4 regions of the Vreelandella janggokensis genome follow, and region 4 is predicted to be linked to each of the others. Evidence: predicted binding sites of a transcription regulator. Region 4 holds the regulator's gene; each other region holds the start of a gene.
The links. The regulator sigma-54, encoded in region 4, starts transcription at its own class of promoters, with help from an activator protein. The targets are predictions, from matches to a motif close to TGGCACNNNNNTTGCTNT.
Positions count from the first base shown of each region.

Region 1 (7,261 bases), on a different contig from region 4:
CTGATGCAGGGCGTAGCTCGATATCTTCCGGGCGGATGCCCAATTGCCCGTTGGCGGCTTCCAGCGGGGCTACCGTTGTGTCGGGTTCGCTTTCAATCACGGCACCATGTTCGCCTGGCACAAGCGGCAGCAGGTTCATGGCCGGGCTGCCGATAAAGCTGGCGGCAAAGGCACTGGCCGGGCGGTTGTACAGCTCGTCAGGAGTGCCATCCTGCACGATCTTGCCGTGCTGCATCAGAATCACACGATCCCCCATGCTCATGGCTTCGACCTGATCGTGGGTGACGTAGATCACTGTCATGTTAAGGCGGCTTTGCAATGCCTTGATTTCCCGACGCATATCGCTGCGCAGCCGGGCATCAAGGTTGGAAAGCGGCTCGTCCATAAGGCAGATCGGATGTTCGGAGATCACCGAGCGCGCCAGCGCCACGCGCTGGCGCTGGCCACCGGAAAGCTGGGCCGGTTTGCGGTTCAGGTAGTCGGTGAGGTCAACGAGTTCGGCGACCTTGGCCAGCCGCTCGCGCTGCTCGGCCTTGGGTACCTTGCGGCTGCGCAGACCAAACACGATGTTGTCAGCTACGCTCAGGTGCGGGAATAGTGCGTAGGACTGAAACACCATGCTCAGCCCACGATCCCCAGGCGGCAACCGGGTAACGTCGCGATCACCGATATGAATACGCCCGTCGCTGGCCTCTTCAAGGCCAGCAATCATGCGCAATGTGGTCGATTTACCGCAGCCCGACGGCCCCAGCAAAATGACGAATTGACCCGGGGTGACGTCGAAGGAAATACGATCGACAGCGGGTATCGCGTCCCAACGTTTGGTAACGCGTTCCAGGCGGATACGCGATTGGTCCATAACACTCATCACCGGCTGTTGGTTGTTATTGATCCAGCTTGTGTTGAAGGTGTTGCACTTGCATGACACTTACATGGATGGATGGTTACGTTAGCTGTGTCAAGCGAAATATTTACTTGGAGACCGTAATACCGTAACGCTGCAGTCGGCGTACGACGCTTGACTGGCTGATGCCCAGCCGCTCGGCGATGGCGTAGGTGCTGGGTAGCGTGGCGCTTAGTTCTTCAAAGGTTTGTCGCTCTAACCTTGCCAGATACTGTTTGAGGGTCTCGTGGGGAGCGATGGGTAATGTGTTGGAGGGGGGCGAGGCGCTTGGCGCATTCGTGGCGGGTTGTTCAGCGTGAGGGTGAACGGCAGGCGTTTCGATTTGATCGGTGGGGCTGGAAAGCCAGGCCCTCTCCAGCCAGTTTTCCAGTTCGCGGACGTTGCCCGGCCACTCGCTGCCCATCAGCGTCGACCATACCTGATTGCCCAGGATTTTTTGCCGACCGTAGCGCTGGTTCAGCCGGTTCAGGCAGGCGTCGACAAGGTCGGGAATATCCTCGCGGCGGTCGCGAAGCGGCGGCAGGGTGACGGGAATCACGTTAAGGCGGTAGTAGAGATCCAGCCTGAAGTGCCCGGCTTCGACCTGCTTGGCCAGGTCCTGATTGGTGGCGACCACCAGGCGGAAATCGACCCGACGCGGTCGTGTATCGCCCAGGCGGGTCAGGCTGCCATCCTGAATCACCTTGAGCAGTTTGGTCTGCATCAAAAGCGGCAGCTCGCCGATCTCATCCAGAAATAGCGTGCCACCTTCGGCCTGCTCCAATAGTCCCGCTTTGCCCTGCCTGGCCGCACCACTAAAGGCACCGGGCTGGTAGCCGAACATTTCTGACTCGAAAAGGTTCTCGGGGATGGCGGAACAGTTGACGTCGATAAAAGGGCCGTTACAGCGTTGGCTCCAGCGGTGTAATTGCTTGGCGAAGGCGGTTTTCCCCACGCCGGACTCGCCCAGCATGAGCACGTTGGCATCGGAGGGGGCCACGCGCTTGAGCAGCAGGGCAATTTCGCGCATGACATTGCTTCTGACCTGGAGGTCATCCAGGGCGTCATCCAGCGCCTGCTCTTCGGCATCGGGGGCGGCATGGCTACGCTTCAGGTGTTCGCTGAAGCGTTTTTGCAGCAGAGCGTATTCATCTTGCAGCAACTGAAGGTCGGTCAAGTCCCGCGAGCGGCTGATGACGCGCTCAAGTTTGCCCTCCACAAAGACGGGGTAGGCTTCGGCAATGACGCGTCGGCCTGTCCCGGTGACCTGCATAAGCTGCGCAGGCCGACGCGTACGCATTACTTCAAGCGTAATCGACGGCTTAAGCACCCCCGCGGCCTGTAGCTGTTGAACGCTGCTGGCAAGCAGTTCCTCGCGTGATAACCCGTAAACCGCTTCAGCGCCCGGGCTGATATCCAGCACGCGGCCGTCGCCACCAACGATGAAGAAATGGTCGTTGGCTGTTTCCACGATGGTTTGCAGGACGCAGCTATCGATGTCGCTCACCGGGCGCTCCTTTGATGCGTTTCTGAATCGATAATGCATTCTTGAATCAATTGGCCCTATTTTCAATGCATTTTTGCATCAAAAGGGTTTTTTAACGACGCCCAATGGCGGTCTGTGCGCGAAATGGAAGTTGGCACGGTACCTGCAGTATTCAACAGTAGTCAGGCCGGATATGGCTCAATCAATAACAAGCTGGAGATGAGTATGTCGGACTTTAATCAGCCGATGGGCGGCAACAGCATGCCACGCTTTGCCGGCCCCGCGACCATGATGCGCCTGCCCACGCAGGAGACGGCTCAGGGGTTGGACGCCGCCTTTATCGGCATTCCAATGGATATTGGCACGTCAAACCGCCCGGGCACACGCCTTGGGCCGCGCCAGATCCGCGATGAGTCGCGCATGCTGCGCCCCTACAACATGGCGACCCGCGCGGCCCCCTTTGAAAGCCTGCAGGTGGCAGACATCGGCGACGTACCCATCAATACCTTTCACCTGCCGAAAAGCGTCGACATCATTACCGCGTTTTACGACGAGGTGCTCAAGCATGACTGCATTCCGCTGACCCTTGGCGGCGAACATACGCTGACACTGCCGATACTGCGCTCCATTGCCAAGAAACATGGCCCGGTGGGGCTGATCCACGTCGATGCCCACGCCGATGTGAATGAGCACATGTTTGGCGAGCCGATTGCCCATGGCACGCCGTTTCGCCGTGCCCAGGAAGAGGGGCTGCTGGCCGCCAACAAGGTCGTGCAGATAGGCCTGCGGGGGACGGGATACGCCGCGGAAGATTTCGACTGGTGTCGTGAGCAGGGCTTCCGCGTTGTGCCCGCCGAAGAGTGCTGGTACCGCTCGCTGGCGCCGTTGATGAAGGAAGTGCGCGAACAGATGGGCGATATCCCGGTATACATCAGCTTTGATATCGACTCCCTGGATCCGTCGGTTGCCCCTGGCACCGGCACGGTGGAAATGGGCGGCCTGACGTCTTCCCAGGGGCTCGAGATCGTCCGGGGCGCGTCAGGCTTGAACATTGTCGGCGGTGATCTGGTGGAAGTCTCTCCCCCCTATGACACAAGCGGCAACACGGCATTAATGGGGGCCACGCTGCTGTATGAAATGCTCTGCGTACTGCCGGGCGTGAAGACCGGCAGTTAATTCGATAATTGCGATAAAAAGCGCCGACTTAACAAGGCGTAGACGATAACGATGCAAGTTAAGAAGCGGTGTTGTCCGCCGCTTCAGAAATCGCCAGCTCACCTCCAATAAACCTTCAATACAGGTGAACCCATGTCCTCGCATGTGCAGTTAGACGAGCCAAGCGCCGATGAACCGATCCAGCGGCGCCATCTCATTAAATTCTTAATTCCCTCCCTGATTGGGGTGCTGTTGTTCTTGGTGCCCTTTCAGGTAGGCGACACCATTAACATCGGCATGGGCCTGATGGCCGATGGGTTGCAAACCCTGCTGGGGGCGGCGCTGCCTGCTATCGCCACGGTGGTATTGTGCTTCTCGGTCGTCGCCACGCTGTACGCCAAACTGGTGAACCCTTCCTGGGCGAAATCGGGCGTGCTGAACGAAATGTTTCACGTCGGGCCTGTATGGCTGGGTATGCGCATCCTGGGCGCGCTGTTTGCCTTGATGACGTTTTTTCAGGTAGGCCCCGAATTCGTCACCGCATCGTTTACCGGTGGCGTGATGCTTAACGATCTGGCGCCGGTGCTACTGACCTTCTTCTTCTTTGCTGCGCTGCTGCTGCCGTTTCTGGTCGAGTTCGGCTTCATGGAGTTTATCGGCAGCCTGGTGCGCAAGCCGTTTCGGGTGATTTTCAACCTGCCGGGCCGCAGTGCTATCGATGCCACCGCGTCGTGGATGGGGTCGGGTACCGTCGGCGTACTGATTACCACGCAACAGTATGAGCAGGGCTACTATAACGGCCGCGAAGCCTCGGTGATTGCCTCCAACTTTTCGGTGGTCTCGATTGCCTTTGCGCTGCTCGTGACCAGCTTTGTGGATATTAACCACCTGTTTGTGCAGTTTTATTTCACGGTGGTCGTGGCGGGGTTGATCGCCGCGGTGATCGTGCCGCGTTTGCCGCCACTGTCGCGCAAAGCCAATGACTACTATGAGCCGGTAGGGTGCCAGATCAGCGAAAAACCCACCGCTAAAATAGGTCTGTTGCGTTACAGCTTGCTGCAAGCCACGCGTCGCGCCGCCGGTGCGCCGGGGCCAAGGGAACTGGCAAAGCTGGCGCTGCTGAACGTCATGGATATTTTCCTCGCACTGCTGCCGCTGGTGTTTGCCATTGGCACGGTAGCGCTGATTCTCGCCGAATTTACCCCGCTGTTTACCTGGCTTTCCTATCCCATGGTCCCGGTGCTGGAGCTGCTGCGAATTCCCGAGGCAGAAGCGGCAGCGCCCGCGACGCTGGTGGGCTTTGCCGACATGTTTCTGCCGGCGGTACTGGCGACCAATATCGAAAGCGAGCTGACCCGCTTTGTGATTGCCTGCCTGTCGCTCACTCAGTTGATTTACATGTCGGAAATCGGCGCGCTGCTGCTCAAGTCGAAGATCCCGATCAAGCTCTGGGAACTGGTGGCGATCTTCCTGCTGCGGACCGCCATTACGCTGCCGATCATTGCCTTTATGGCCCATACGTTTTTCTTCTAAGGGGCCTGCAATGAACACTAGCGTAACGAGCAATCAATCCACCATGAGCTGTGCCGAGCTGCTGGTTCATTTGCTGCGCGATACCTACGGTGTCAGCACACTGTTCGGCATTCCCGGCGTGCATACCGTGGAGCTTTATCGCGGGCTGGAAGGCAGCGATGTGCAGCACATCACTCCGCGCCATGAGCAGGGTGCGGGGTTTATGGCCGACGGATATGCCCGGGCCAGCGGCAAGCCGGGCGTTTGCCTGATTATCACCGGGCCAGGAATGACCAATATGGCCACCGCCATGGGCCAGGCCCTGGCGGACTCCATTCCCATGCTGGTGATCTCCAGCGTCAATCGCCGCGATACGCTGGGTTTGGGCCAGGGGCGGCTCCACGAGCTGCCTAGCCAGCAGCAGATGATCAGTGGTGTGGCGCGATTCAGCCATACGCTGCTGGACGCCAACACGCTGCCCGAGGTGCTGGCCCGTGCCTTTGCGGTCTTTAATGGCGCACGCCCTGGCCCGGTGCATATCGAAATCCCCATCGACTTGTTTAATGCGCCGGTAAATGAACCGGCCAGTTGGCAGGCACCTACGCTCTATCGTGCTGCTCCCGACCCGGAAGGGCTTGCCGAAGCCGCCCGTTTGTTGCATGCAGCGAAGCAACCCTTGGTACTGTTGGGCGGTGGCTGCGTGGCAGCGCCAGAGGCGGCGCGAGCACTGGTAGAACAGCTGGATGCGCCCACGGTCACGACCATCAATGCCAAAGGCCTGCTGGGCCGTGACCATCCGCTGGATCTGGGGGCTAACGCCGCGCTACCCGCGGTGCGTGAACTGGCGGTCAATGCCGATGTGATTCTGGCGGTGGGTACCGAGCTTGGTGAGACCGATTATGACGTGGTGTTTGATGGTGGCTTTCATCTTAATGGTGCGCTGATACGGATCGATCTCGACCCTGAGCAACTGGTGCGCAATCAGCGAACGACATTGGGGCTGGTGGGGGACGCCGGACGCAGTCTTGAACGTCTGTTGGCGCATTTCCCAGACGCAATGCAGCGTAATGGCATTGAGCGAACGGCTAACGCCTTGAGCGCGCTGAATCTAGAAAACGATCCTGCCTTCAGCGACTTTGTCCCGCTCTACGACACCCTGGCCGAGCATCTGCCTGGGGCGATATTGGTGGGTGATTCCACCGCGCCGGTGTATGCCGGCAATCACCTGGTTAGCCAGCCAGCGCCGAGGCGTTATTTCAACGCCTCAACGGGCTACGGCACCTTGGGCTATGGGCTGCCGGCGGCGCTGGGCGCTCAGTTGGGTCGCCCTGATCTACCGGTGGTGGCCTTGGTAGGCGATGGTGGAGTGATGTTTACCCTCGCTGAGATAGCAACAGCGGTAGAGGAGCGTCTGCCGGTGGTGATCGTGCTGTGGCACAACGCCGGTTACGAAGAGATTCGCCGCTATATGGATGCCAACGGCGTTGCCCGCCTGGGCGTGGACCTTCAGGCGCCGAACTTTCTCACTCTGGCCGAAGGCTTTGGTTGCCCGGGGGTGCTCGTAGAAAGCCCCGCCGAGTTGGCTAAAGCGCTCACCAACCACGAAGCGAACGGGCCGTTACTGATCGAGATAAACGCCGCCGCATGGCAAACAAACCTGATCGAAACAGGAGACAACAATGAAGAATAATCATGTATTAGGCCAGGATACGCTGTCGGCAGACGACGTGGAACACAGTCTCGGTCTGCCTGGAACCTTCGCGCTGTGGTTGGGCGCCAACGTCGTTGTTACCACCATATTGACCGGTATGTTCTTGGTGCCGGATCTCACTTTTCAGCATGCCATGCTGCTGATCGCGGTAGGCTCGGCGATCGGCATTATCCCGCTGGTGTTGATCGGGGTCATGGGCCAGCGAACCGGGATGACGACCATGGTGCTGGCGCGGGGTACCTTCGGTAGAAAAGGCGCCAACTTTCCTGCCTGGGTGAACCTGCTGGCGCTGATTGCGTGGAGCTGGATCCAGGCGCTCTTGGCAGGCATGAGCCTCGACTACGCGGTGGAGAGCCTGACGGGCTATTCCAATGTGGCGCTGTTTACGGTGTTGTGCGAATCCCTGGTGGTGCTTATCGCCCTTCGCGGACACTTGGGTATCGAAAAGGTCGAGAAAATCGCAGCGCTGTTAATGGTGGGGCTATCGGCGGTGGTGCTGTTTGCGCTCAATCGC
Region 1 covers NZ_JARWAJ010000002.1:586,464-593,724, forward strand. Annotated here, with positions in the region: gene QC816_RS09450 (ABC transporter ATP-binding protein) at 1-859, opposite strand, end outside; gene QC816_RS09455 (sigma-54 interaction domain-containing protein) at 972-2,390, opposite strand; gene speB (agmatinase) at 2,595-3,545, shown strand; gene QC816_RS09465 (YjiH family protein) at 3,678-5,057, shown strand; gene QC816_RS09470 (5-guanidino-2-oxopentanoate decarboxylase) at 5,068-6,726, shown strand; gene QC816_RS09475 (purine-cytosine permease family protein) at 6,716-7,261, shown strand, end outside.
Region 1: speB (agmatinase) is a predicted target of sigma-54. The motif match lies at 2,522-2,539, and genes of this name have one in related genera.

Region 2 (7,261 bases), on a different contig from region 4:
ATCGTGCTGGGGTTTGCCGGTGCCTATTGGCTCTCCCAGCATCTAAAGCGTGTCATTCTGGGGTTGGAGCCCTACGAAATTGCCCGTCTGGCGATGGAGAAAGAGGCCATCCTGCAATCGATACACGAGGGTATCCTGGCGGTGAACCGCGAAGGCCAGATTACGCTTGTGAACCAACAGGCTCGGTGGTTCCTGGGGTTGGCCGACGAGCATATTCTCCTCGGCCAGCCGATCCGCGAGGTGGTTCCCAATTCGCGGCTCCAGGAAGTGCTTAAGTACGGTCAGCAGGAGTTCGACCAGCAAATGTGGCTGGGGGATCATCCGGTGGTGGTTAACCGCGTGCCGATTGTCCACGAGGGCGAGATCGAGGGAGCGGTGGCGACATTTCGCAGCCGTCGGGAGATTGTCGATCTATCCCAGGCGCTGACCCAGGCTAGCCGCGATGTCGACATGCTGCGCGCCCAGGCGCACGAGTTTTCCAATAAGCTCTACACCATTTCCGGCTTGCTGCAGCTCGAGCGCATTGATGAGGCGCTGACGTTGATCCACCAGGAAACCAAGCGCGCTCAGGCGCAGATGAGCTTCTTGATGCGTAACGTCGTCGATACCGTTTTGAGCGGTACCCTGATGGGCAAACTGACCCGTGCCAGGGAACTGGGCGTAACGCTGGATATTGATGAACAAAGCTCGCTTAGCCGCCCGCTAACGCCGACCGGGCAGGAAGTGATGATGAGTGTGGTGGGTAACCTGCTGGATAACGCCTGCTACGCAGCCCTGCATGGGCCGAATGACCTACCACGGGTACGCTTGTTTTTCACCGACCTGGGCGAGCAATTGCTCATTGAAGTGGAGGATAACGGGCCTGGTGTTGTCCCTGAGCATGTCGAGTCGATTTTTAGCGAAGGCTTCTCGACCAAAACCGGTCAGCATCAGGGACTAGGCCTGGCGCTGGTGGCGCGACTGTGTCGCCAGCATGGTGGCACGGTCACCCTGGAAGACAGCGAACTCGGCGGTGCCTGCTTTATCGCGGTGCTGGACCGCTCACTATGTGCTGACGTTGACGCGCCATCGTCCGTGATAAGCTAACCGGTGCAGATTCTTACAATGACAACTAATGGCCTGTAATTCGGTTAAAGGAAGCCTTATGTCGGCGCACGAGTACGGTATTTTGGTGGTAGAAGATGACTTTCGCATTGCCGATATCCACCGCGCTTTTATCGAGCAAAGCGAGGGTTTTCATGTTGTCGGCATGGCCCGCAACGCCGCTGAAACCAATGCCCTGATGGCCGAGCAAGGCCAGCACGTGCAGTTGATCTTGCTGGATGCTTATCTGCCCGATGTGGAAGGGCTGGAGCTGCTATGGGCGCTGCGTCGTGATTACGTACAGGTGGATATTGTCATGGTCACCGCCGCCCGTGAGGTGGATACCATCAGCGAGGCGCTGCGCGGCGGTGTTTTTGATTACCTTATCAAACCCATTGAAGCCGGTCGTATGCAGCAGATGCTGGCGCGCTTTCGCCGAGAGCGCGAGGCATTGGCCACCCGCGCCGAGATGAATCAAGCCGAGCTTGACCAGGTGCTGGCCCGCGCAACGCCTGTTGAACCCAACGTCCCCAGTGGGCGAAGCCTGCCAAAAGGTATCGACCGCCTGACGTTACGTTCGGTGGTTGAGGCGCTCAAGCAAGCGCATCAGCCGTTGGCTGCCACCCAGGTGGCACGGGGGATGGGAGCAAGCCGTTCCACGGCACGCCGCTACTTAGAGTTTTTGGTCTCAGTGCAAGTGGTAGACGCCGAATTGGGCTATGGTGATGTAGGTAGACCCGAACGCCGTTACCGTTTGCGGGCCGGTGCCAATGGTTGGCTTGAGGGCCTTTAATCAGGAACAAAAACGAAGCGGTTTAAACGTCCTGACAGCACCGTGAGCAAAATGAACACAATGCGCAGAATGCTTTTTTTGTGCTTAATGTTCACAAGCTTGTCGCCCGGGTCTGCTTTCTTCTAACGTTCACAGCGTGAAGTGCTATGCATCACGACAACACGCTCACTACAACAACAGTTTGAAACGTGGAGAACGCTATGACTCTCAAGTCTTCCTTGAAGTACGTAACGCTGCTGGCTCTGCCGCTGGCCGCAATGACGACTTTTTCCAGCACTGCCGCTGCCTTCGAACCGGAAGGTAAAGTCGAGTGTATCGCCCCCTCTGACCCGGGCGGCGGTTGGGACTTTACCTGCCGTAGTGTCGGCAACGTGCTCCAGGAGCTCGACCTGGTGTCGGGTAACGTTCAGACCATCAATATGGCCGGTGCCGGTGGCGGTGTGGCTTACGGTCATACCATCAGCAAGCGCGCTGGCGATGAGGAGCTTCTCGTCGCGGCGTCTACGGCCACTACGACTCGCCTTGCCCAGGGTCAGTTCCCTGACATGACCGCGGACATGGTCAACTGGATTGGGGCGCTGGGCGCTGACTACGGCATCATCGCCGTCTCCGCCGATTCCGAATACGATGATCTCAATGAGCTGATGGATGCCCTTAAAGAGGATCCACGCAGCGTGAAGTTTGCTGGCGGGAGCGCCAAGGGCGGCTGGGATCACCTCAAGGTATTGATCGCGGCTCAGGCGGCCGAGGTCGAGAACCTGCCACGCATCGCTTACCTGTCTTACAACAATGGCGGCGAAGCACTGACCCAGGTGATCGGCGGCCACGTTGAAGCGTTCACCGGCGATATCACCGAGGCTCAAGGCTTCATGGAATCGGGTGATCTCAAGGTGTTAGCGGTACTGTCTGAAGAGCGCCTACCCGGTGACCTGTCTGATATTCCCACCGCACGCGAACAGGGCATTGATGCGCTGGGCCCCAACTGGCGCGGCTTCTATATGCCAGCGGATATCTCTGACGAAGCCAAGCAGTACTGGGTCGATGCCATGGATACCATCTATGCGAGCGATGAATGGAAGAACGTCATGCAGCAAAATGGCCTGATGCCTTTCCACATGAGCGCCGGTGAGTTCGAGACCTTCGTTAAAGACCAGATCAAAGATATCGAACAGCTGTCCACGGATATCGGGCTGATTCAGTGATGGTTTTCAATGATCGTATCTTTGGAATACTGATGATCGTCCTGGCCGTCGCGTACGGCTGGGGCGCCACTCAGTTTCCCGAACCGTTTGGCGGGTCCGAGGCGGTCGGCCCCGAGACATTTCCTCTGTTATTAGCCGTCGTACTGGGGCTGTCCAGCCTGTACATGGTCGTACGGCCGGATCCGGATAATGCCTGGCCATGGAGCCGTACCGGTATCGAACTGATCGTTGCGGTCGTGGTGCTGGTTCTGTATGCCATGCTGCTGCAACCGCTAGGCTTCATCATCAGCACCGCACTGGCTGTGGGGACTCTCTGCTGGCGCATGGGTTCACGCCCGGTCAAGGCTTATATCACTGGAGCGGTTTCCGGTGTGGTGGTGTACCTGGTATTCAGTTTTGCCCTCGATCTGGCGCTACCGCTAGGCATATTGTCGTTCTTGGAGGTGGGCTAATGGAAACGCTTGGCTTCTTGATGGACGGGTTTGGCGTCGCGCTGCAGCCCCATAACCTGATGTTTGCGCTGATCGGTGCCTTTTTGGGCACTTTGATCGGTGCCTTGCCAGGCCTGGGCCCGGCCAACGGGGTGGCGATCCTGATCCCGCTGGCCTTTACCCTCGGTCTGGCGCCGGAAACAGCCCTCATCATGCTGACGTCGGTGTATGCCGGGGCGATGTATGGCGGGCGCATTTCCTCGATACTGCTCAATATTCCCGGTGACGAACCGGCGATGATGACCTGTCTTGATGGCTACCCGATGGCACAACAGGGCAAGGCGTCCGAGGCGTTGGCGATCTCTGCCGTTGCGTCCTTTATCGGTAGCCTGGTGGCCACCATAGGGCTGATTATATTGGCACCTCTGTTGGCAAAGTTCGCCTTGACCTTCGGGCCTGCCGAGTATTTCGCGCTCTTCCTGCTGGCGTTCGCAACCTTGGGCGGTATCACTGGCAAGAATCCAATGAAGACCGTTGTAGCAGCCGCCATCGGTTTGATGATCGCCACGGTGGGTATCGATTCCACCGGGGTGCAGCGCTTTACGTTTGGAACGCTGGAACTCTACGAGGGCGTGGATTTCATCATTGCGATTGTGGGGCTGTTCGCCATTTCCGAGCTGTTGTTCTTCATCGAAGAGAAGGCCGGTGGTGGCAAGGAAAAAATGGCAGTCAACAAGCTCTCGCTCAAGTGGAAGGATATCCGAGAGATCCTGCCTTCCAGCTTTCGTGGTGGGGTGCTGGGCTTCATCGCTGGCGTGCTGCCAGGTGCCGGTGCGTCGCTGGGTAGCTTTATTGGTTATACCCTGGAAAAAAAGGTCGTGGGCAAGAAAGGCTACTTCGGCAAGGGGGATCCACGCGGTGTCGCAGGTCCCGAGGCCGGTAACAACGGTGCTTCAAGCGGCGCGCTGGTGCCCATGCTGACATTGGGTGTGCCGGGTAGCGGCACGACGGCGGTGCTGCTGGCGCTGCTGATTTCGCTGAACATCACGCCGGGCCCGCTGATGTTTACCCAGAATGCCGACATTGTCTGGGGCGTGATTGCCGCTCTCCTGGTGGGTAACTTCCTGCTGCTGATCCTGAACATTCCGATGGTGGGGATCTTCGTCAAGCTGCTGTCGGTACCGCCCATGTACCTGCTGCCGATCGTTACCATGATTGCCTTTGTCGGCATCTACTCGATCAGCAATACCGTCTTCGATCTCTACTTCATGGTGATCTTTGGCGTTGCCGGTTATCTGCTGCGTAAGCTTGAGATTCCCCTGGTGCCGATCATTCTCGGCCTGTTACTGGGGCCGGAGATGGAAAAGAACCTGCGCCATGCCATGGATATATCCGACGGTGACTGGACCATACTATGGAACAGCGGCCTGGCCATTGGCCTTTGGGTATTTGCCGGTCTGGGCTTGATCCTGCCCTATATTATTGGGCCCATCCTGCGCCGCCGGATGCGCAATCCCATCGAAGAGGGAACGTCTGGTAGCGATTAATCCTGGGAACGGATTCATCAACCCTGAAAAACGGGGCGTCGACGAGAGTCGGCGCCCCGTTTTTGCACGGTCACAGTGCATTGAGCGTTACTGGTGCATGATCAGCGTGCGCTCGCCGACAGCTGTTGCGCTATCTTGGTGCTTTTAGTCGTAATCTGGTTTTTTAGACTTATCTTAAGTTGCTGATTGTGCGTTTATAAGTTGCTTATGTGCCAATCTGGCGCAGCCCTTGCAAATTGTTTGTTGCTAGTGGACGTATACCAAGCTTTGTTGCTTGGCATACGACGCCAATAAACGAGCCCCCAGCATAAGGGGTGCAAGGAGATTCAAGTGACCACTTTCCTACGCAAGACACACCCGAAGACGTCTAGAGTGTTCTCAACTGCCCTGCTGACCGCTGCTGTGATGGGGGCCAGTACCCAGGCCGTCGCACAAGACGACGACCCGATCAAAGTCGGGATCCTGCACTCGCTGTCCGGCACCATGGCCATCAGCGAAACCGTCCTTAAAGACACCGTCGAGATGCTGGTTGAGCAGCAGAATGAAGCCGGCGGCCTGCTCGGCCGTGAAATTGAACCCGTGGTGGTCGACCCTGCTTCCGACTGGCCCCTGTTTGCCGAGCGCGCCCGGGAGCTTCTTGAGCAGGAAGAAGTGGACGTCATTTTTGGTAACTGGACCTCCGTATCGCGTAAATCGGTACTGCCCGTGGTGGAAGAGTTGAACGGGCTACTGTTCTATCCGGTGCAATATGAAGGTGAAGAGTCGTCCGAAAACGTCTTCTACACCGGCGCGGCACCCAACCAGCAGGCGATCCCGGCCGTTAACTACCTGCATGATCAGGTCGGCGTGGAGCGCTGGGTCCTGGCGGGTACCGACTACGTCTATCCGCGCACCACTAACCGTATCCTGGAAGCCTACCTGAAAGAAGAATTTGGCGTGGCCGACGAAGATATCATGGTCAACTACACGCCCTTTGGTCACTCCGATTGGCAGAATATCGTGTCGGAAATTGGCCGCTTCGGCAGCGAAGGCAAGAAAACCGCCGTGGTATCCACCGTTAACGGTGATGCCAATGTGCCGTTCTACCGTGAGCTGGGCAACCAGGGTATCGACGCGGCCGATATTCCCGTCGTCGCCTTCTCGGTGGGCGAGCAGGAACTCACCGGGATCGATACCGGGCCGCTGGTGGGCCACCTGGCAGCCTGGAACTACTTCATGAGCGTGGATGCCGATGCCAACTACGACTTCATCGACGCCTGGCTTGAGCATACCGGCGAAGACGACGCCGTGACCAACGACCCGATGGAAGCCCACTACATCGGCTTCAACATGTGGGTAGAGGCTGTTCAGAAAGCCGGTACCACCGATGTGGATGCGGTTAAAGATGCCATCATCGGCGTGACCGTGCCCAACCTGTCGGGTGGTTCGGCCGCGATGATGCCCAACCACCACATCACCAAGCCGGTCATGATCGGGGAAATTCAGGACAACGGCCAGTTCGCCGTGGTTTGGGAAACGCCGTCTACCGTGGCGGGCGATGCCTGGTCGGACTACCTACCCGGTTCGCGTGATCTGATCAGCGACTGGCGCAAGCCAATGGAATGCGGCAACTACAACGTGGCGGAAAACCGCTGCATGGGTAGCGATGCTGAAGAAGCGCAGGCCGAGTAAGCCTATGTCAGGGGCGGTGTAAGCCGCCCCGTTGTTGGATCCGTTTTCCCCTTATTCATCTACCCAGGCGATGCCTTGCTTATGGCACCGCCTGGGGCACGCCACTCGAAGGACTCACCCATGAGGATCCCTTGCTATTCGTGGACAGCACGTATCATGTCAAGGATCGTCACCTGTTTGCTTATCAGCCTGCTGGCCTGGTTTCCCATGGCGGTTCAGGCACAGGACGACGATGGTCAAGCGCTCCTTGAAGCGCTGGATACGCGCTCATTCGACGACAAAGCCATGGCCATCAACGCCATTATCGAAAGCGAGCAAGAGCGCGCCGACGTCTGGTTGCAGGCGCTGCTGGATAGCGACTTACAGCGACTGAAAGACGACGGCCGCTTTGTGATCGCGCTACAAACCGCGGGGCTTGACGTCACCGTTGAAGATGCCCTGACCGGGGAGGCCCTGGGCGAGGTCAGCCGCCGCGACCTGGATCGGTTAACCATCAACAACGCGCTACGCACCCAGCTGCGCTCGGCGATTTCG
Region 2 covers NZ_JARWAJ010000002.1:276,042-283,302, forward strand. Annotated here, with positions in the region: gene QC816_RS08050 (ATP-binding protein) at 1-1,086, shown strand, start outside; gene QC816_RS08055 (response regulator) at 1,145-1,876, shown strand; gene QC816_RS08060 (Bug family tripartite tricarboxylate transporter substrate binding protein) at 2,077-3,078, shown strand; gene QC816_RS08065 (tripartite tricarboxylate transporter TctB family protein) at 3,078-3,530, shown strand; gene QC816_RS08070 (tripartite tricarboxylate transporter permease) at 3,530-5,056, shown strand; gene urtA (urea ABC transporter substrate-binding protein) at 5,387-6,727, shown strand; gene urtB (urea ABC transporter permease subunit UrtB) at 6,884-7,261, shown strand, end outside.
Region 2: urtA (urea ABC transporter substrate-binding protein) is a predicted target of sigma-54. The motif match lies at 5,275-5,292, and genes of this name have one in related genera.

Region 3 (7,261 bases), on a different contig from region 4:
GCCATGCTTAGTGCGGCCTACCATCATCCGGGCCCTGCCGCCGTGCGCTATCCGCGCGGCACCGGCCCGGGCGTAGCGATTCCCGAGCATCTGGAAGCGCTACCCATTGGCCGAGCCGAGGTGCGCCGCAAGTCTTCAGGCAGTGGCGCCAGCATTGCGTTACTCGCCTTTGGCAGCGTTAACACTGCCGCCGCCGAGGTGGCTGAAAGCCTCGATGCCACGCTCATCAATATGCGCTCTATCAAACCGTTGGACCGCGAAGCCGTGCTCCACGCGGCCGACGAACATGAATTGCTGGTCACGCTGGAAGAAAACGTCATCGCCGGTGGTGCCGGAAGCGCCGTCAATGAGCTCCTGCATGCCGAAGGCGTTCAAGTCGAAGTGCTCAACCTCGGCTTGCCGGACGCCTTTGTGGAACACGGCACGCCTGCCGAGCTGCTGCATGACTGCGGCCTGGATGCCGACGGCATCGAACGCGCGATTCGTGCCCGACTGCCGTAATCTTTTTATTTATCAACGTTAGAGACTGCCATGTTATTTCTGATTGTTATTTTTGCGCTTATCGGCCTCGCTTTCGGCGGCCCCGTTGGTCTGCTGGTGGGTGGCGGCCTGGGCTGGTGGCTGGGGCGACGTATCAAGCGGCGTCTGAATGAGGCGCGGATGCGCATCCAGGAAGGCTTTCTGGACTCGATCTTTTCGGTCATGGGTTGCCTGTGCCAAGCCGACGGTAAGGTCACCGACGGCGAACTGGACGTCGCCGAGAAACTCTTCGACCAGATGCGCCTGCAGGGTGAACAACGCACCCGGGCACGCGCCGCCTTTGAGCGCGGCCGCAGCGACGACTTCGATCTGGACGCCGAGCTTGCCAGCGTCAACCGTCTCACCCGTCATCAGCCCGTCATGCGTCAGGTGTTTCTCCAGGTTCAGCTGTCGGCCATCGCTGCCGACGGCGTTCTGCATGACGCCGAACACGAGATGATTCTGCGCGTCGCCCGCGGCGTGGGCTGCAGCGAGACCGAAGTCCAGCAGATCGAAGCCATGTTGCACGGCGCCGCTGCCAATTCTCAGGGCGCCAGCGAAGAAGCCCTCAAAGACGCTTACCGGGTGCTGGGCGTTTCGGAAGACGCCAGCGACGCCGAGGTCAAGAAGGCCTATCGCCGCCTGATGAGCCAGAATCATCCGGACAAGCTGGCCGGCAAGGGGCTGCCCGAGAGCATGCGCGAAGTCGCCCAGGCGCGCACCAGCGAGATCAGCAACGCCTACGAGCGTATCCAAAAGTCGCGGGAATGACCCCTTCCACAGTGCACTATCGCCTTGCTTCCCCGGTCGGCGTCATTGCCGACACTCACGGGCTGCTGCGCGACGAAGCGCTTGCACTGCTCAACGACTGCGAACTGATCTTGCACCTGGGCGATGTGGGCAGCAAAGAGGAAGACAGCATCATTCTGGAGCGCCTGGAAACCATCGCCTCGGTTCACTGCGTGCGCGGCAATATCGACACGGCCGCCTGGGCGTCCCATCTACCGATGCACCAGACTATTCTGGTTAACGGCCAGCGCCTGCACCTGGTGCATCGCCTGGAGGATGCTGATCCGGCGACGCCTTGCGATGTGACGCTGCACGGACATTCCCACCAGCCGCGCAACGAGCGTCTGGATGACAGGCTGCTGTTCAACCCCGGTGCCGCCGGCAAGCGGCGTTTCAAGCTGCCGATCACCCTCGGCAAGTTATGGATCGAGCCGGATAGCGTGCGCGGTGCGATTATTCATCTGCCGCTATAAGGCGCTAGGTAGCCGTCGAATGCGGCAGCACGGCCTGGTAGACCGCCGCGTAGTGGCAGGCGCTGCCGCCAATCACGAACAGGTGCCAGATCGCGTGATTGAAGGGGATGGTGTTCACGGCGTAGAAGATAACGCCCAGGGTGTAAACGACGCCTCCACTGGCCAGCAGCACAATGCCAGTCGACGACAGGTTCGCCGCCATTTCCTCTGAAGCCAGTACGATCATCCACCCCATGAGCAGGTAAATCACCACGCGAAGCACCGCCAGGCGATTGGGCCAAAGAAGTTTGCAGACAATTCCCACCAGTGCCAGCGACCATACGGCGGTAAACAGTCCCCAGCCCGTAGGGCCGCGCATGTTAACCAGCAGAAAGGGCGTATACGTACCGGCAATCAGCAGGTAAATCGCACAGTGATCAAGCAGCTGAAAGCGCTGCTTCCACCGCCGATGGGGGATGCCGTGGTAAAGGGTAGAGGCGGTATACAGCAGAATCAGCGTCGTACCATATAGACTCAGGCTGACGATCTTCCAAGGGTCAACATGGGCCGCCAAGCTCGCCAACACCAACAACACGACCATACCGACCAGACTGAGTACCGCTCCCAGCCCGTGGGAGATGCTATTCAGGCGCTCTTCGATGACGCTGAATTTATCCTGACCAGCCAACGGTTTTTCATGCTGTTCGTTACCAAAGGTTGCCATTCTGGATGCTCCTGAGCGACCCATCACCCCTTGCGCTCAATATCCACGTCGCTTGCCTGGGTAAAATCATCCAGCGCCATCATGTGCCCAAGCTTGCCCGCCTTGGTAGTGAGGTACTGTTCGTTGTGCGGGTTCAATCCCGTGGTAATGGATAAGCGCTCGACCACATTAACACCATCACGGGTCAGGGCATCGACCTTACGCGGGTTGTTGGTCATTAACCGCAACGACGTAATATCCAGGTGGTCGAGCATCGGCACGCACAGGTCATAACGGCGCATATCGGCGCCAAAGCCCAATTGCTCGTTCGCCTCGACGGTATCGGCCCCCTGGTCTTGCAGGTGATAGGCACGAATTTTGTTCAAAAGGCCGATACCACGGCCTTCCTGACGCAAGTATAGCAGCACGCCACGGCCTTCCTCGGCAATCCGCTTGAGCGCTTCCTGTAGCTGATAGCCGCAGTCACAGCGCATCGAAAACAGGGCGTCACCGGTTAGGCACTCCGAGTGGACACGCCCCAACACCGGTTCATCGCCGGTCACATCACCCAGCGTCAAGGCGATATGATCCTTGCCTGTGGCTTCGTCTTCGAAACCATGCATGGTAAACGTGGCCCAGGGCGTGGGCAGGTGTGAAGCGGCGATGAAGCGAATGGTCACAGGTTACCTCGCTGATTAACCAAACCAGTTAACCACACCAGTGTTGGCAAAATGGTCGTGTAGTTTAGCAGGAAGCGGCGGTCGGCTCACGATTAGCGTGACGGAAAAACGTCGAGAAAAATCGGCGTGGTGCGACAATTTTTGCCATGGGTCGCGCCGCCTTGCGGTCTATCTTCCAGTACAATAGCTCCCTACAATGCGGGCAAACTTCTCAAGAGCAAGTGTCTATGAACCCCACACCTTTGCAAAACGATCGTTTTCTTCGCGCCTTGGCGCGCGAGCCCGTTGACCGCACGCCCGTGTGGATGATGCGCCAGGCAGGGCGCTATCTTCCGGAATACCGCGCTAAACGCGCCGATGCAGGTAGTTTCATGGACCTTTGCCAAAACCATGACCTGGCTTGCGAGGTAACGCTGCAGCCTCTTGAGCGTTTCCCGCTGGATGCCGCCATCCTGTTTTCGGATATCCTGACGATTCCCGACGCCATGGGCCTGGGGCTGTATTTCGAAACCGGTGAGGGCCCCAAGTTCAAAAAGACCGTGCGTACCGCTGATGAGGTCGCCGCGCTCCGCGTTCCCGATGCCGAGCGCGACCTGGATTACGTGATGCGTGCGGTGTCCACGATTCGCCGTGAGCTGAACGGCCGCATGCCGTTGATTGGCTTCTCCGGCAGCCCCTGGACACTGGCTACCTATATGGTCGAGGGCAGCTCGAGCAAAGATTTTCGCCACCTGAAAACCATGCTCTATGACACGCCGGATACCATGCACCAGTTGCTGGACACCCTGGCCCACGCGGTGACCGACTACCTCAACGCGCAGATTCGTGCGGGCGCCCAGGCGGTACAGATTTTCGATACCTGGGGCGGCGCGCTGACCACCCCGGCGTACCTCGAGTTTTCGCTGCGCTATATGGAGCAGATTGTCGCCGGGCTGATCCGCGAGCATGACGGGCGCCGGGTGCCAGTGATTCTGTTCACCAAGAATGGCGGCCAGTGGCTGGAACACATCGCTTGTGCCGGGTCCGATGCCGTGGGCATCGACTGGTCCACAGAGCTTTCCGATGCCCGCGCCCGGGTCGGCCACAAGGTCGCGCTACAGGGCAACCTGGACCCCAACGTGCTGTTCGCGCGGCCTTCCGCGATCCGCGCCGAAGTTGCCCGCGTGCTGGAAAGCTACGGTCATGGTCCCGGGCATATCTTTAACCTGGGCCACGGCATCAGCCAGTTCACCAACCCGGATCATGTCACCGCCTTCATGGAAGCGCTGCACGACCTTAGCCCGCAATATCATCAGAGCATCGCGACCCAATCAAACGATGCACATCCGGGAGCCCAGCCATGAGCAAATTACGTGACGACCAGTGGTTTACCGAAGTCTTCGATAGCCACGGCAGTGCTTTCTCGCTGAAAGTCACTGATAAACTGCTGGATGTGCAAAGCGCCTATCAGCACCTGGAAGTCTATGCCACCGAGACCTATGGCAACCTGCTGGTGCTGGACGGCTGCGTGATGCTCACCGACCGCGATAACTTTCTCTACCACGAGATGATTGCCCATCCGGCGTTGTTCACCCATCAGGCCCCCAAGCGGGTGGTGATCATTGGCGGCGGCGACTGCGGGACACTCAAAGAAGTATTGCGTCACCCTGGCGTTGAACACGTCACCCAGATAGATATCGACGAGGAAGTCACCAAAGCCTCCGAGCGCTTCTTTCCAGCGCTGGTGGAATCGAATAATGATCCCCGCGCCGAGCTGCTGTTCGCCGATGGCGTCAAGTGGGTGGACGATACCCCCGACGAGAGCATCGATGTACTGATTATCGACTCCACCGACCCGGTTGGCCCAGCCGAGGGCCTGTTTAAAACCGATTTCTTAAGGCGCTGCCATCGCATCCTTAAAGACGGCGGCGTCATGGTACAGCAGAGCGAATCGCCGCTTTACCATAGCGGCACCATCATTCGTGAACTGCGCAACGACATGCAGGAAGCCGGGTTTGACAGCGTCGCCACGTTGCCCTTCCCGCAGCCAGTGTATCCGTCCGGCTGGTGGAGCGTGACACTGGCAGGCAAAAACACCGACGTGAACACCTTTCGCGAGCAGGCAGTTGCCAACCACGACCTGCCGCTTGAGTACTACACGCTGGAAGCCCATCGCGGCGCACTGGCGTTACCACCGTTCATGCGCAGGGCCATCGCCGCCAAATAATCCCGCCAGAAGACCGCTTTTCATTATTGCCCACTGCCTCCCCGCCCCACAAAGGTGCATGGAGGGTGGGCATTTTTATTTTTTGCACCTAGACGTTCGTATCAAACGTTCGATTTATCGTTGAAAAGCGCTGAATCAGCGCCTGTACCCCTTTTGGCATCTTCCTTGCTAGGTTTAGTCACATGCTACGGCATGGATAACGATTTCAAACAATTCGAGGGAACCTACATGTTGAATAAAAAACACTTGGCGCTGCTGGTATCTGCTGGTTCGATTACCCTTGCGGGTATGACCACCGCTCAGGCCGACACGCTGGAAGATACCCGGGATAACGGCGCCGTTCGTTGCGGCGTCAGCGATGGCTTACCCGGCTTCTCGGCACCGGATGACGATGGCAATTGGCAAGGGCTTGACGTTGACGTCTGCCGCGCCGTCGCCGCCGCCGTACTCGGTGATGCCGACGCGGTTGACTACATTTCCCTCAATGCCGTAGAGCGCTTCACGGCCCTGCAGTCTGGCGAAGTGGATGTACTGTCACGCAACACCACCTGGACCACGACGCGCGACACCACGTTGGGTCTCAATTTCACCGGCGTAACGTTCTATGACGGCCAAGGCTTCATGGTGTCACGGGATCTGGGGATTACGGGCGCAGATGAGTTAAACGGTGCGTCCATCTGCATTCAGTCAGGTACCACCACCGAGCTAAACCTCGCCGACTACTTCCGTGCTAATGACATGGAATTCAACCCCATCGTATTTGATACCTCCGAACAAACCGTGGGCGGCTACCAGGCAGGACGCTGTGACGTACTGACATCCGACACTTCTCAGTTGGCCGCCCTGCGTATCCAGCTAGATAACCCTGAAGGCTCAATGATTCTTTCGGACGTGATCTCCAAAGAACCGCTGGGCCCCGTGGTACGCCAGGGCGATGATACCTGGTTCAACATCGTGAAATGGTCGCTGTTCGCCATGATCAACGCTGAAGAATACGGTGTTACCAGCGAAAATGTCGACGAGATGACATCGTCTGAAGACCCCAATGTTGCACGACTGCTCGGCCAGGATGGCAACTACGGCGAAGGCATGGGACTGGAGGCTGACTGGGCCTACAACATCATCAGCCAAGTCGGCAACTACGCTGAAAGCTTCGACCGCAACGTGGGCATGGGCTCACCGCTTGAAATTGAACGCGGTGTCAACGCCCTGTGGACTGACGGTGGCTTCCAGTATGCTCCGCCGATTCGCTAAGCGTCTCGCTTGACCCCTGGCCCGCCATGCCCTGTTGCCAGGGTATAGGCGGGCCATCTGATTGACTTTCCGTATCGCGGAGACGCCACCCATGTCTGTACGACCCAATGCTCGCCCCGTCGGCCAAAAGCCGCCGTTCTGGCGAGACCGCGCGAAGCGCGCGCTTATTTTCCAAATCCTCTTAGTCACCGCTGTGGTGGCTTTTCTTATCTATATAATCGGCAACACCCAAGCCAACCTTGAGGCTCGAGGCATCACCACTGGCTTTGGCTTTTTAAGCAACACCGCCGGCTTCGGTATTGGCCAGACCTTGATCGAGTACTCCTCCCAGAGTAGCTACGGCCGTACTTTCGTGATCGGCCTGCTTAACACGCTGCTGGTCGGTGGATTGGGTGTGTTGGCCGCCTCGATTATCGGTTTTATTGTCGGTATTGCGCGGCTTTCGCCCAATTGGCTGATCGCTAGGTTAGCCAACGCCTACATCGAAACCTTCCGTAATATTCCGCTGCTGTTGCAGATTTTCTTCTGGTACTTCGCGGTACTGCGGGCTCTACCCAGCGCCCGGGAGAGCATGGCGTTTGGCGAAGCCATCTTTCTCAATGTGCGTGGGCTATATCTGCCCCAACCGCTGTTCGAGTCAGGCTTCGGACTGATTCCT
Region 3 covers NZ_JARWAJ010000002.1:253,282-260,542, reverse strand. Annotated here, with positions in the region: gene dxs (1-deoxy-D-xylulose-5-phosphate synthase) at 1-501, shown strand, start outside; gene djlA (co-chaperone DjlA) at 532-1,290, shown strand; gene QC816_RS07970 (metallophosphoesterase family protein) at 1,287-1,781, shown strand; gene trhA (PAQR family membrane homeostasis protein TrhA) at 1,786-2,484, opposite strand; gene ribA (GTP cyclohydrolase II) at 2,508-3,143, opposite strand; gene hemE (uroporphyrinogen decarboxylase) at 3,371-4,486, shown strand; gene speE (polyamine aminopropyltransferase) at 4,483-5,349, shown strand; gene QC816_RS07945 (amino acid ABC transporter substrate-binding protein) at 5,578-6,603, shown strand; gene QC816_RS07940 (amino acid ABC transporter permease) at 6,695-7,261, shown strand, end outside.
Region 3: QC816_RS07945 (amino acid ABC transporter substrate-binding protein) is a predicted target of sigma-54. The motif match lies at 5,504-5,521, and genes of this name have one in related genera.

Region 4 (7,261 bases):
TGACCAGGGGATTGCCATCACCGTATATGTGGGGCAGCGCAAGGGTAGCGCATCATCCACTGATGCCAGCGAGGCCTCGCTTCAGGCAACCGTCGAAAAGGCCCTGGGGATTGCCCGCTATACGGGGGAGGACCCGTCGGCAGGTCTTGCTGATGCGGCGCTCATGGCGACCGATATCCCGGATCTGAAAGTCCATCACCCCTGGGCGTTAACCACTGACCAGGCGATCGAGCTGGCCTTGGCCTGTGAGCAGGCAGGACGGGACGTAACGGGGATTACCCAGTCGGACGGGGCATCGTTGTCCAGCGGTGAAGGCGTGCGGGTGTACGCCAACAGCCATGGCTTCATCGGTACCCAAAAAGGTAGCCGACATTCGCTTTCCTGCATGTTGATTGCCGAAGACGAGCAAGGCATGCAGCGCGACATGGACTATACCTCGGCACGTGATCCTGGGCAGTTAACCGACCCGGCGACGGTAGGCCGCGAAGCGGCGAGACGTACGTTGCGTCGGCTGGGGGCCAAACGGCCGCCTACCGGTACGTATCCGGTGTTGTTCGATCCAAGTCTGGCCAGTGGTCTGGTGGGCCATCTGATGGGCGCGCTGGCAGGCGGTGCGCTATACCGTCAGGCCTCATTTCTGTGTGATCGACTCGATACCGCGCTGTTTCCCGATTGGTTCAGCCTGGAAGAACGACCCATGGAAATCGGCGCGACGGCGAGCTCACCCTTCGACGGAGAAGGTGTTCAAACGCGCAACAACCGCTTTATCGAAAACGGCCAGATTGCAAGCTATATGTTGTCCTCCTACAGCGCACGGCGTTTGGGAATGAGTACCACGGGTAATGCTGGCGGCGCGCGCAATTTGCGCATTACCGCGCCGTTATCCAGCCCGGCAGCCCTGTTCGAGCAAATGGGCACTGGTGTCTGGGTGACTGAGCTGATGGGGCAGGGAATCAATGGCGTGACCGGCGATTATTCCCGTGGTGCGGCCGGTTTCTGGGTCGAGAAAGGCGTGGTTCAATACCCGATCGAGGAGTTCACCATTGCGGGCAACCTGGAGCGTATGTTCGGAGGCCTGGTAGGCGTGGGAGATGATATCGACCGCCGGGGTAGCATCCATTCCGGTAGCTGGTTGATTGATGGCATGACCATCGCCGGTAACTAACCAAGCGTTGAAGGCAGGGCTTTACTTGTCTTCGTCAAAGCGGGCGTCGAACAGCGATTGAATGGCATCCAACGCCTGTTCGGCGTCATCGCCTTCTGCCTTGATGCATAGCTCCGTGCCACAGGGCGCCGCTAGCATCAGCAGTGCCATGATATTGGCGGCATCGGCTTCCTGTTGCTGTTTGCAAATGCGTACGTTGGCGTCAAATTGCTGACTGCACTGAACAAGCTTCGTGGCGGCCCGCGCGTGAAGACCGCGTTGGTTAGTGAGGGTAAGTCTACGTTCTGGCACCCTGGTTCCTTTTGGCTATGAGGGTCTTCGCGATAGCGGGTCAATGTGGCTCGAACTTAAAGCGGCGCGTTAACCGTGTACTGCAAGCCTAGCTCGCGGTGGCGTAATTTTACTTCGCCCTGTTGGCTGGCGATGCGTTGCGCCAGTTGTTCAGCCATATACACGGAGCGATGCTGACCGCCGGTACAGCCGATCGCAATGGTCATGTAGCTGCGCTGGCTATGCTGGTAGGCGGGCAGCCAGCGTTCAAGCCATGCCTGAATATCGCTGGTCATGTCATCGACCAGTGGGTAGCTGGATAAAAACGCAATGATGTCGGCATCGCGGCCAGTGGAGCCTCGTAGCACAGGGTCCCAGTAGGGGTTTGGCAGGCAACGGACATCAAAGACAATATCGGCATCCAGCGGAACGCCGCGCTTATAGCCGAAGGACTCGAAGGTCAGCGTTAGCTCATCGCGTCGCTGATGGGCGACCTGGTCGGTGATGCGCCGACGAAGGTCATGGACTGAAAGCCGCGTTGTGTCGATGGTCAAATCGGCCAGATCGCGTATCTCGTGCAGCGTTTGCTCTTCTTTGTCGATGGCTTCTTCTAGCGTGAGACTGCTGTTGCGCGTGAGCGGATGCCGCCTGCGAGTGGCTGAATAGCGCTCCAGTAAAATACGTGCGTCGGTGGTGAGATACACGATCTGGCACTTGATGGTCCGCTGTCGAAGCTCCTTGAGCAGTTCTGGAAGTTTGGCAAGTGCGCCTGGCAGATTGCGTGCATCAATGCTGACAGCCAAGTGGGAGCGATCACCCTGATCACGCAACTCATCCACCAGCGAGTCCAATAGCATGGCGGGCAGGTTATCAATGGCGTAATAACCCAGATCTTCCAGCGCCTGTAAGGCTATCGATTTGCCTGACCCCGATCGGCCACTAATAATGACGAGTTGCATGAAGGCTCTCTTGCTTGCGGTCAAGCGACTTGGATAAACGCCCCTTGGTCAGGACGGTTCATTACGTGCCGACCTATTAAAGGCTGGCCGCCTGGTCGCGTATCTTGGCGGAGATGAGGTCCAGCAATTCACGTTGACTACCCGACTTACGGAGCTGCTGGCGCGTGTCGGCATCATTCATGATGGAAGCAACTTGTCCCAGCAGTGCGAGATGGGTGTCGTCGGCTTCTTCAGGCACGAGAAGAACAAACACCAGGTCAACCGGGTCGCCATCAATGGCGTCAAAGTCGACCGCTTCATTGAGTTTGAGAAAGCCGGCGATAGGTGAATCACAGTGTGGGCTTCGAGCATGGGGAATCGCCACGCCGTTGCCAATCCCCGTACTGCCGAGGCGTTCACGACCAATCAAACGGCTGAACACTTCCTGGCTGTCGAGGCTGGGAATGTTTTGTGCGATAAAGGTGCTGAAAAACTCCAGCACCCGTTTTTTGCTGCCCCCGGGCACATCGTAGAGAACGCGTTCCGGGGGGAGGATTGTGGCCAACGTCATTGAATTAACGCACACCTGCGCCCTGGGCGCGGGCTTGTGCTTTTTCCTTATGCTTAACGAGCTGTCGATCAATCTTGTCCGCCAGGGCGTCGATGGCGGCGTACATGTCATTATCGAGGGCCTCGGCATGCAAGTCAGCTCCTGCCGCGTGGAGTGTGCAGGCGGCCTGTTGACGCTCTTTTTCGACCGAGAGCGTTACCTGCACGGTGGTGATGTTGTCGTAATGGCGCTCAACGCGTTCCAGCTTTTCGTTGACATAGTCACGCAAGGCGTCAGTCAGATCTACATGATGACCGGTGATATTGACTTGCATTGACGTACTCCTTATCCGTCGGACTGTCCTTCGATTGTAACCCTTTTTGGCGTTAAGCAAAGCCCTTGTGTTGAGTTTCCGTTTGCTTAACGTAAGCGACGCCGTTCGCTGGACGAAGGGATGCCCATGCCTTCGCGGTATTTGGCAACCGTGCGACGTGCTACGTGGATGCCGGCTTCCTCCAGCAGGGTGACCAGACGGCTATCTGACAAAGGTTTGCCGGGGGGTTCTTCCTGAATCAGTTTTTTGAGTCGAGCGCGTATGGCCGTGCTGGAGTGGCTGTCGCCGTCCTGGCCACTGATCTGGCTGGAAAAGAAGTATTTAAGCTCGAAAATTCCCCGCGGTGTATGGATGAACTTCTGGGTGGTGACGCGAGAGATGGTCGACTCATGCATCTCTACCGCATCGGCAATATCGGCCAGTATAAGCGGTTTCATGGCCTCTTCGCCGTGTTCGAGAAAGCCGATCTGGCGAGTGATGATTTCGCGGCCGACGCGTAACAGGGTGTCGTTGCGGCTGGAGAGGCTTTTGATCAGCCAGCGGGCTTCCTGCAAGTGATCCTTGAGGAACTGGTTATCATGACTCTTGTCGGCGCGCTTGATCAGGCTAGCGTAGTCGGGTTGAATCCTGAGCTTGGGTAAGGCCTCTGGGTTGAGTTCGAGGTGCCAGCCTTCGTTATCGTGGCGAACCACCAGGTCGGGAATCACGTAGCTATCGTCAGTGGCGCTGTAAACGCTGCCGGGGCGCGGGTCCAGGCTTCTGATCAGTTGGATGACGTCATCGAGTTGCACATCGTCCAGGCCGAGTCTTCGCTTGAGGAGGCGCTGATCATTTTTACCCAGCGCTTCAAGGAACTGGCGAACCAGACGCCGCGCAGGAATCAGCAGCGGTGTGTCACCGGGTAGTGCGGCGAGCTGAAGCATCAGGCATTCGCGAAGATCGCGGGCGAAGATGCCGGTGGGCTCGAACTGTTGCAGTCGCAGTAGAATGGTTTCAACCTCGCGCTGGCTGAGGCCTTCCACGCCCTGGTCTCGCAGTCCTTCGCGGATATCGGCAAGGGGCTGGGTGAGATAGCCGTTAGCATCCAGTGCGTCAATCAGGCTCTCGGCCACCAACTGTTCACGTTGGCTCAAATCGGTCATGGCGAGTTGCCAGAGGAGGTGGCCATGCAGCGTTTGCCCGGTGGCCTGGCGCTCGAAGTCAGGCCCCTCGCTACTTGTGCTGCCACTGCCCATCGTATCCTGATAGGTATCTGACCAGTCGCTATCGACGGATAGCTCCTTGGGAATGCTATCTGCCCACTCGCTTGCTTCCGGCTCGCTGTCAGCTTGCTCGCTTTCGCTGAACTCATCTTCCTGCTCGAGCATGGGGTTGGCGTCAAGCGCTTGCTGGATTTCTTGGCGTAAATCGAGCGTTGATAGCTGTAGCAGGGCAATTGCCTGCTGCAGCTGGGGTGTCATGGTGAGCTGAGTGCCGATCCGCAGTTGAAGAGAAGCTTTCATGACCATCTGAGAACCACTCGTTTATCGGAAAGCATCCACCCTAGTGCGAGTTGTGTTTGGGTGCAAGTGCAATAAGTATGCCATCGGCAATAAATATGCCATTGATGGCTTTAGAGACGGAAATCAGCACCTAGGTAAACGTCACGCACCTCCTGATTGTCAAGAATGGCGGCCGGCGAACCGCTGGCGATAATATGCCCGTCGCCGACGATATACGCCACATCGCAAATATCCAGCGTTTCACGCACGTTATGATCGGTAATCAATACGCCAATACCTCGCTCCTTCAAGGCGCGGATGATCGACTTGATATCGCCCACGGAGATGGGGTCTACACCTGCAAAAGGCTCATCAAGCAGGATGAACGCAGGCTCTGTCGCGAGGGACCGGGCGATCTCGACGCGGCGCCGTTCGCCTCCGGAAAGGCTCATGCCCATATTGTCGCGGATGTGGGTAATATGGAACTCTTCCAGGAGTGTTTCCAGGCGTGCTTCGCGTCCGGCTCGATCCAGGTCGTGACGGGTTTGTAAAATGGCCATGATGTTGTCGGCGACGGAGAGTTTGCGAAAGATCGACGCCTCCTGGGGCAAATAGCCAATGCCTGCCTTGGCACGCTCGTGCATGGGTGCTCGGGAAAGGTCCAGGCTATCAATCCCGACGCTGCCTGCATCTGCCTTGACCAGGCCGACAATCATGTAGAATGAAGTGGTTTTACCGGCGCCGTTGGGGCCGAGCAAACCGACGATGCTGCCTTGTGAGATATCCAGGTTGATGTCTTTTACGACGCGTCGGCGCTTGTAGCTTTTCGCCAAATGGCGGGCGTATAGCGTTTGTGTTGCGCTGTTGTCGGCAACTGCCATCAGGCTCTCCTTATCCCTCGGGTTGCAGCGTCATGCGGATGCGCTGCGACTCTTGATTGTCGACGTCGGAGCGCGCCTTGACGAACTCGCGGTCGATAAAGTATTCCAGCCGCCCCCCGGTGAAGCGGTCGCCTTGCTGGATGATTTCCGCCTGGTCAATCAACTCGACGCGTCGCTCGGCGACATGGTAGATCACCCTTCGACCCCAGCCTTCCATCGGGCCATCCTGGTCTTCGGGTTGCCGCCGCAAATAGGCCCGTTCGCCCAGCGCCGTGGCCCGCGAGAGCTCGCCTTCCTCATTTCGCTGGATTTCCACTTCGTCGCCTCTTATCAGCATGTTGCCTTGGCGAACTTCGACGTCGCCGGTGTAGACCGCTGTACCGGCGCGCTGATCCAGGTCGAGCTGGTCGGCGACGACTTCAACCGGTTGCTGGTGATTATCTGCGGTTGCGTAAAAAGGCACTAGGCAGGCAGCAGCCATCGCCGTGTAGATAAACGCTTTCATGTTTCATTCCTGTCCGGGTTGCGTCTCCGGAGGGTGGTGGCCTTGAACGTTACCTTCGAGGCGCACCTCCTCCTCGTTGAGCCATGCATCCATTCGCTGTGCTGTCATGCGCTGGGGCGGTTGCTGGAGCAGCACATGAGTATTACTCCACGCATGGGCGGTTTTCCCCTCATAGTGCAGAACGTCCGTGTCGAGCTGCCAGCCTTCATCAGGGGCGATCAATCTTGCATTGCCCGAAAGCGTCAGCTCCTGGGAACGGGTATTCAGCGTACCTATCTCTGACGTGGCGTTCCAGATTCGTCGCTCGCTGTCATAAAGCGTGGCGTGCGGCGTTTCGGCGAGTGTTGAGGCGGATTGGGGGGTATGTACCAGACGAGGCGTGGTTAACCCCTGCTGAATATTCCCCTGTTCATCAAACAGTGTAAGCTCGGCATTGTGAAGGACATGACCTGGCTCCTCGGCTCGGGCTTCCGGGTCTGTCGGGACAGTCTGTGGGCCACCTGGGTCCAGCCATACCAGAAAGCCACCCAGAGCCAGCACTATCAGGGCCAGTCCCAGGCGCGTGCGCAGTGTCTTCAGCATAGTGCCTCAGCCGTGTAGATAAGTATCGACGACGGCACCCCAGTGGCCCTGAGCATCGAGTAACGTATCGCAGACTTCGCGGACAGCGCCGTGTCCCCCCAGGCGTTCGGTGACCCAGTCAGCGTGGGTGTGCATGTAGTCAGGGGCGTTGGGTACCGTGATGCCAACCCCCGAACGCTTGATGCTGGCCAGGTCGGGAAGGTCGTCACCGCAATAGGCAACCTGAGACAAGTCAAGCTCCAGGCGTTGGCACAGGCCGCGGAGGACGGCCAGTTTATCTTCGCAGCCTTGATAGACGTGGGGGATGCCCAGAGCGGCGGCACGTTGGCTGACCATGGGGGAGTCGCGGCCGGTGATCAAGGCCACTGAGATGCCCGCACGTTTCAACAACTTGAGTCCATGGCCGTCCTGGGTGTGGAAGGCTTTTATTTCGACACCGTCGGCTTGAAAGTAGAGGCGACCATCGGTAAGCACACCATCGACATCAAGGGCAAATAAGCGAATGCGACGTAGTCGGTCGAGTAGGTCAGCAGAAAGGGTCATTAGGACTCCGGT
Region 4 covers NZ_JARWAJ010000001.1:946,849-954,109, forward strand. Annotated here, with positions in the region: gene pmbA (metalloprotease PmbA) at 1-1,165, shown strand, start outside; gene QC816_RS04270 (HPr family phosphocarrier protein) at 1,187-1,456, opposite strand; gene rapZ (RNase adapter RapZ) at 1,513-2,394, opposite strand; gene QC816_RS04280 (PTS sugar transporter subunit IIA) at 2,471-2,944, opposite strand; gene hpf (ribosome hibernation-promoting factor, HPF/YfiA family) at 2,949-3,257, opposite strand; gene QC816_RS04290 (RNA polymerase factor sigma-54) at 3,344-4,765, opposite strand; gene lptB (LPS export ABC transporter ATP-binding protein) at 4,870-5,619, opposite strand; gene lptA (lipopolysaccharide transport periplasmic protein LptA) at 5,630-6,124, opposite strand; gene lptC (LPS export ABC transporter periplasmic protein LptC) at 6,128-6,706, opposite strand; gene QC816_RS04310 (KdsC family phosphatase) at 6,713-7,249, opposite strand.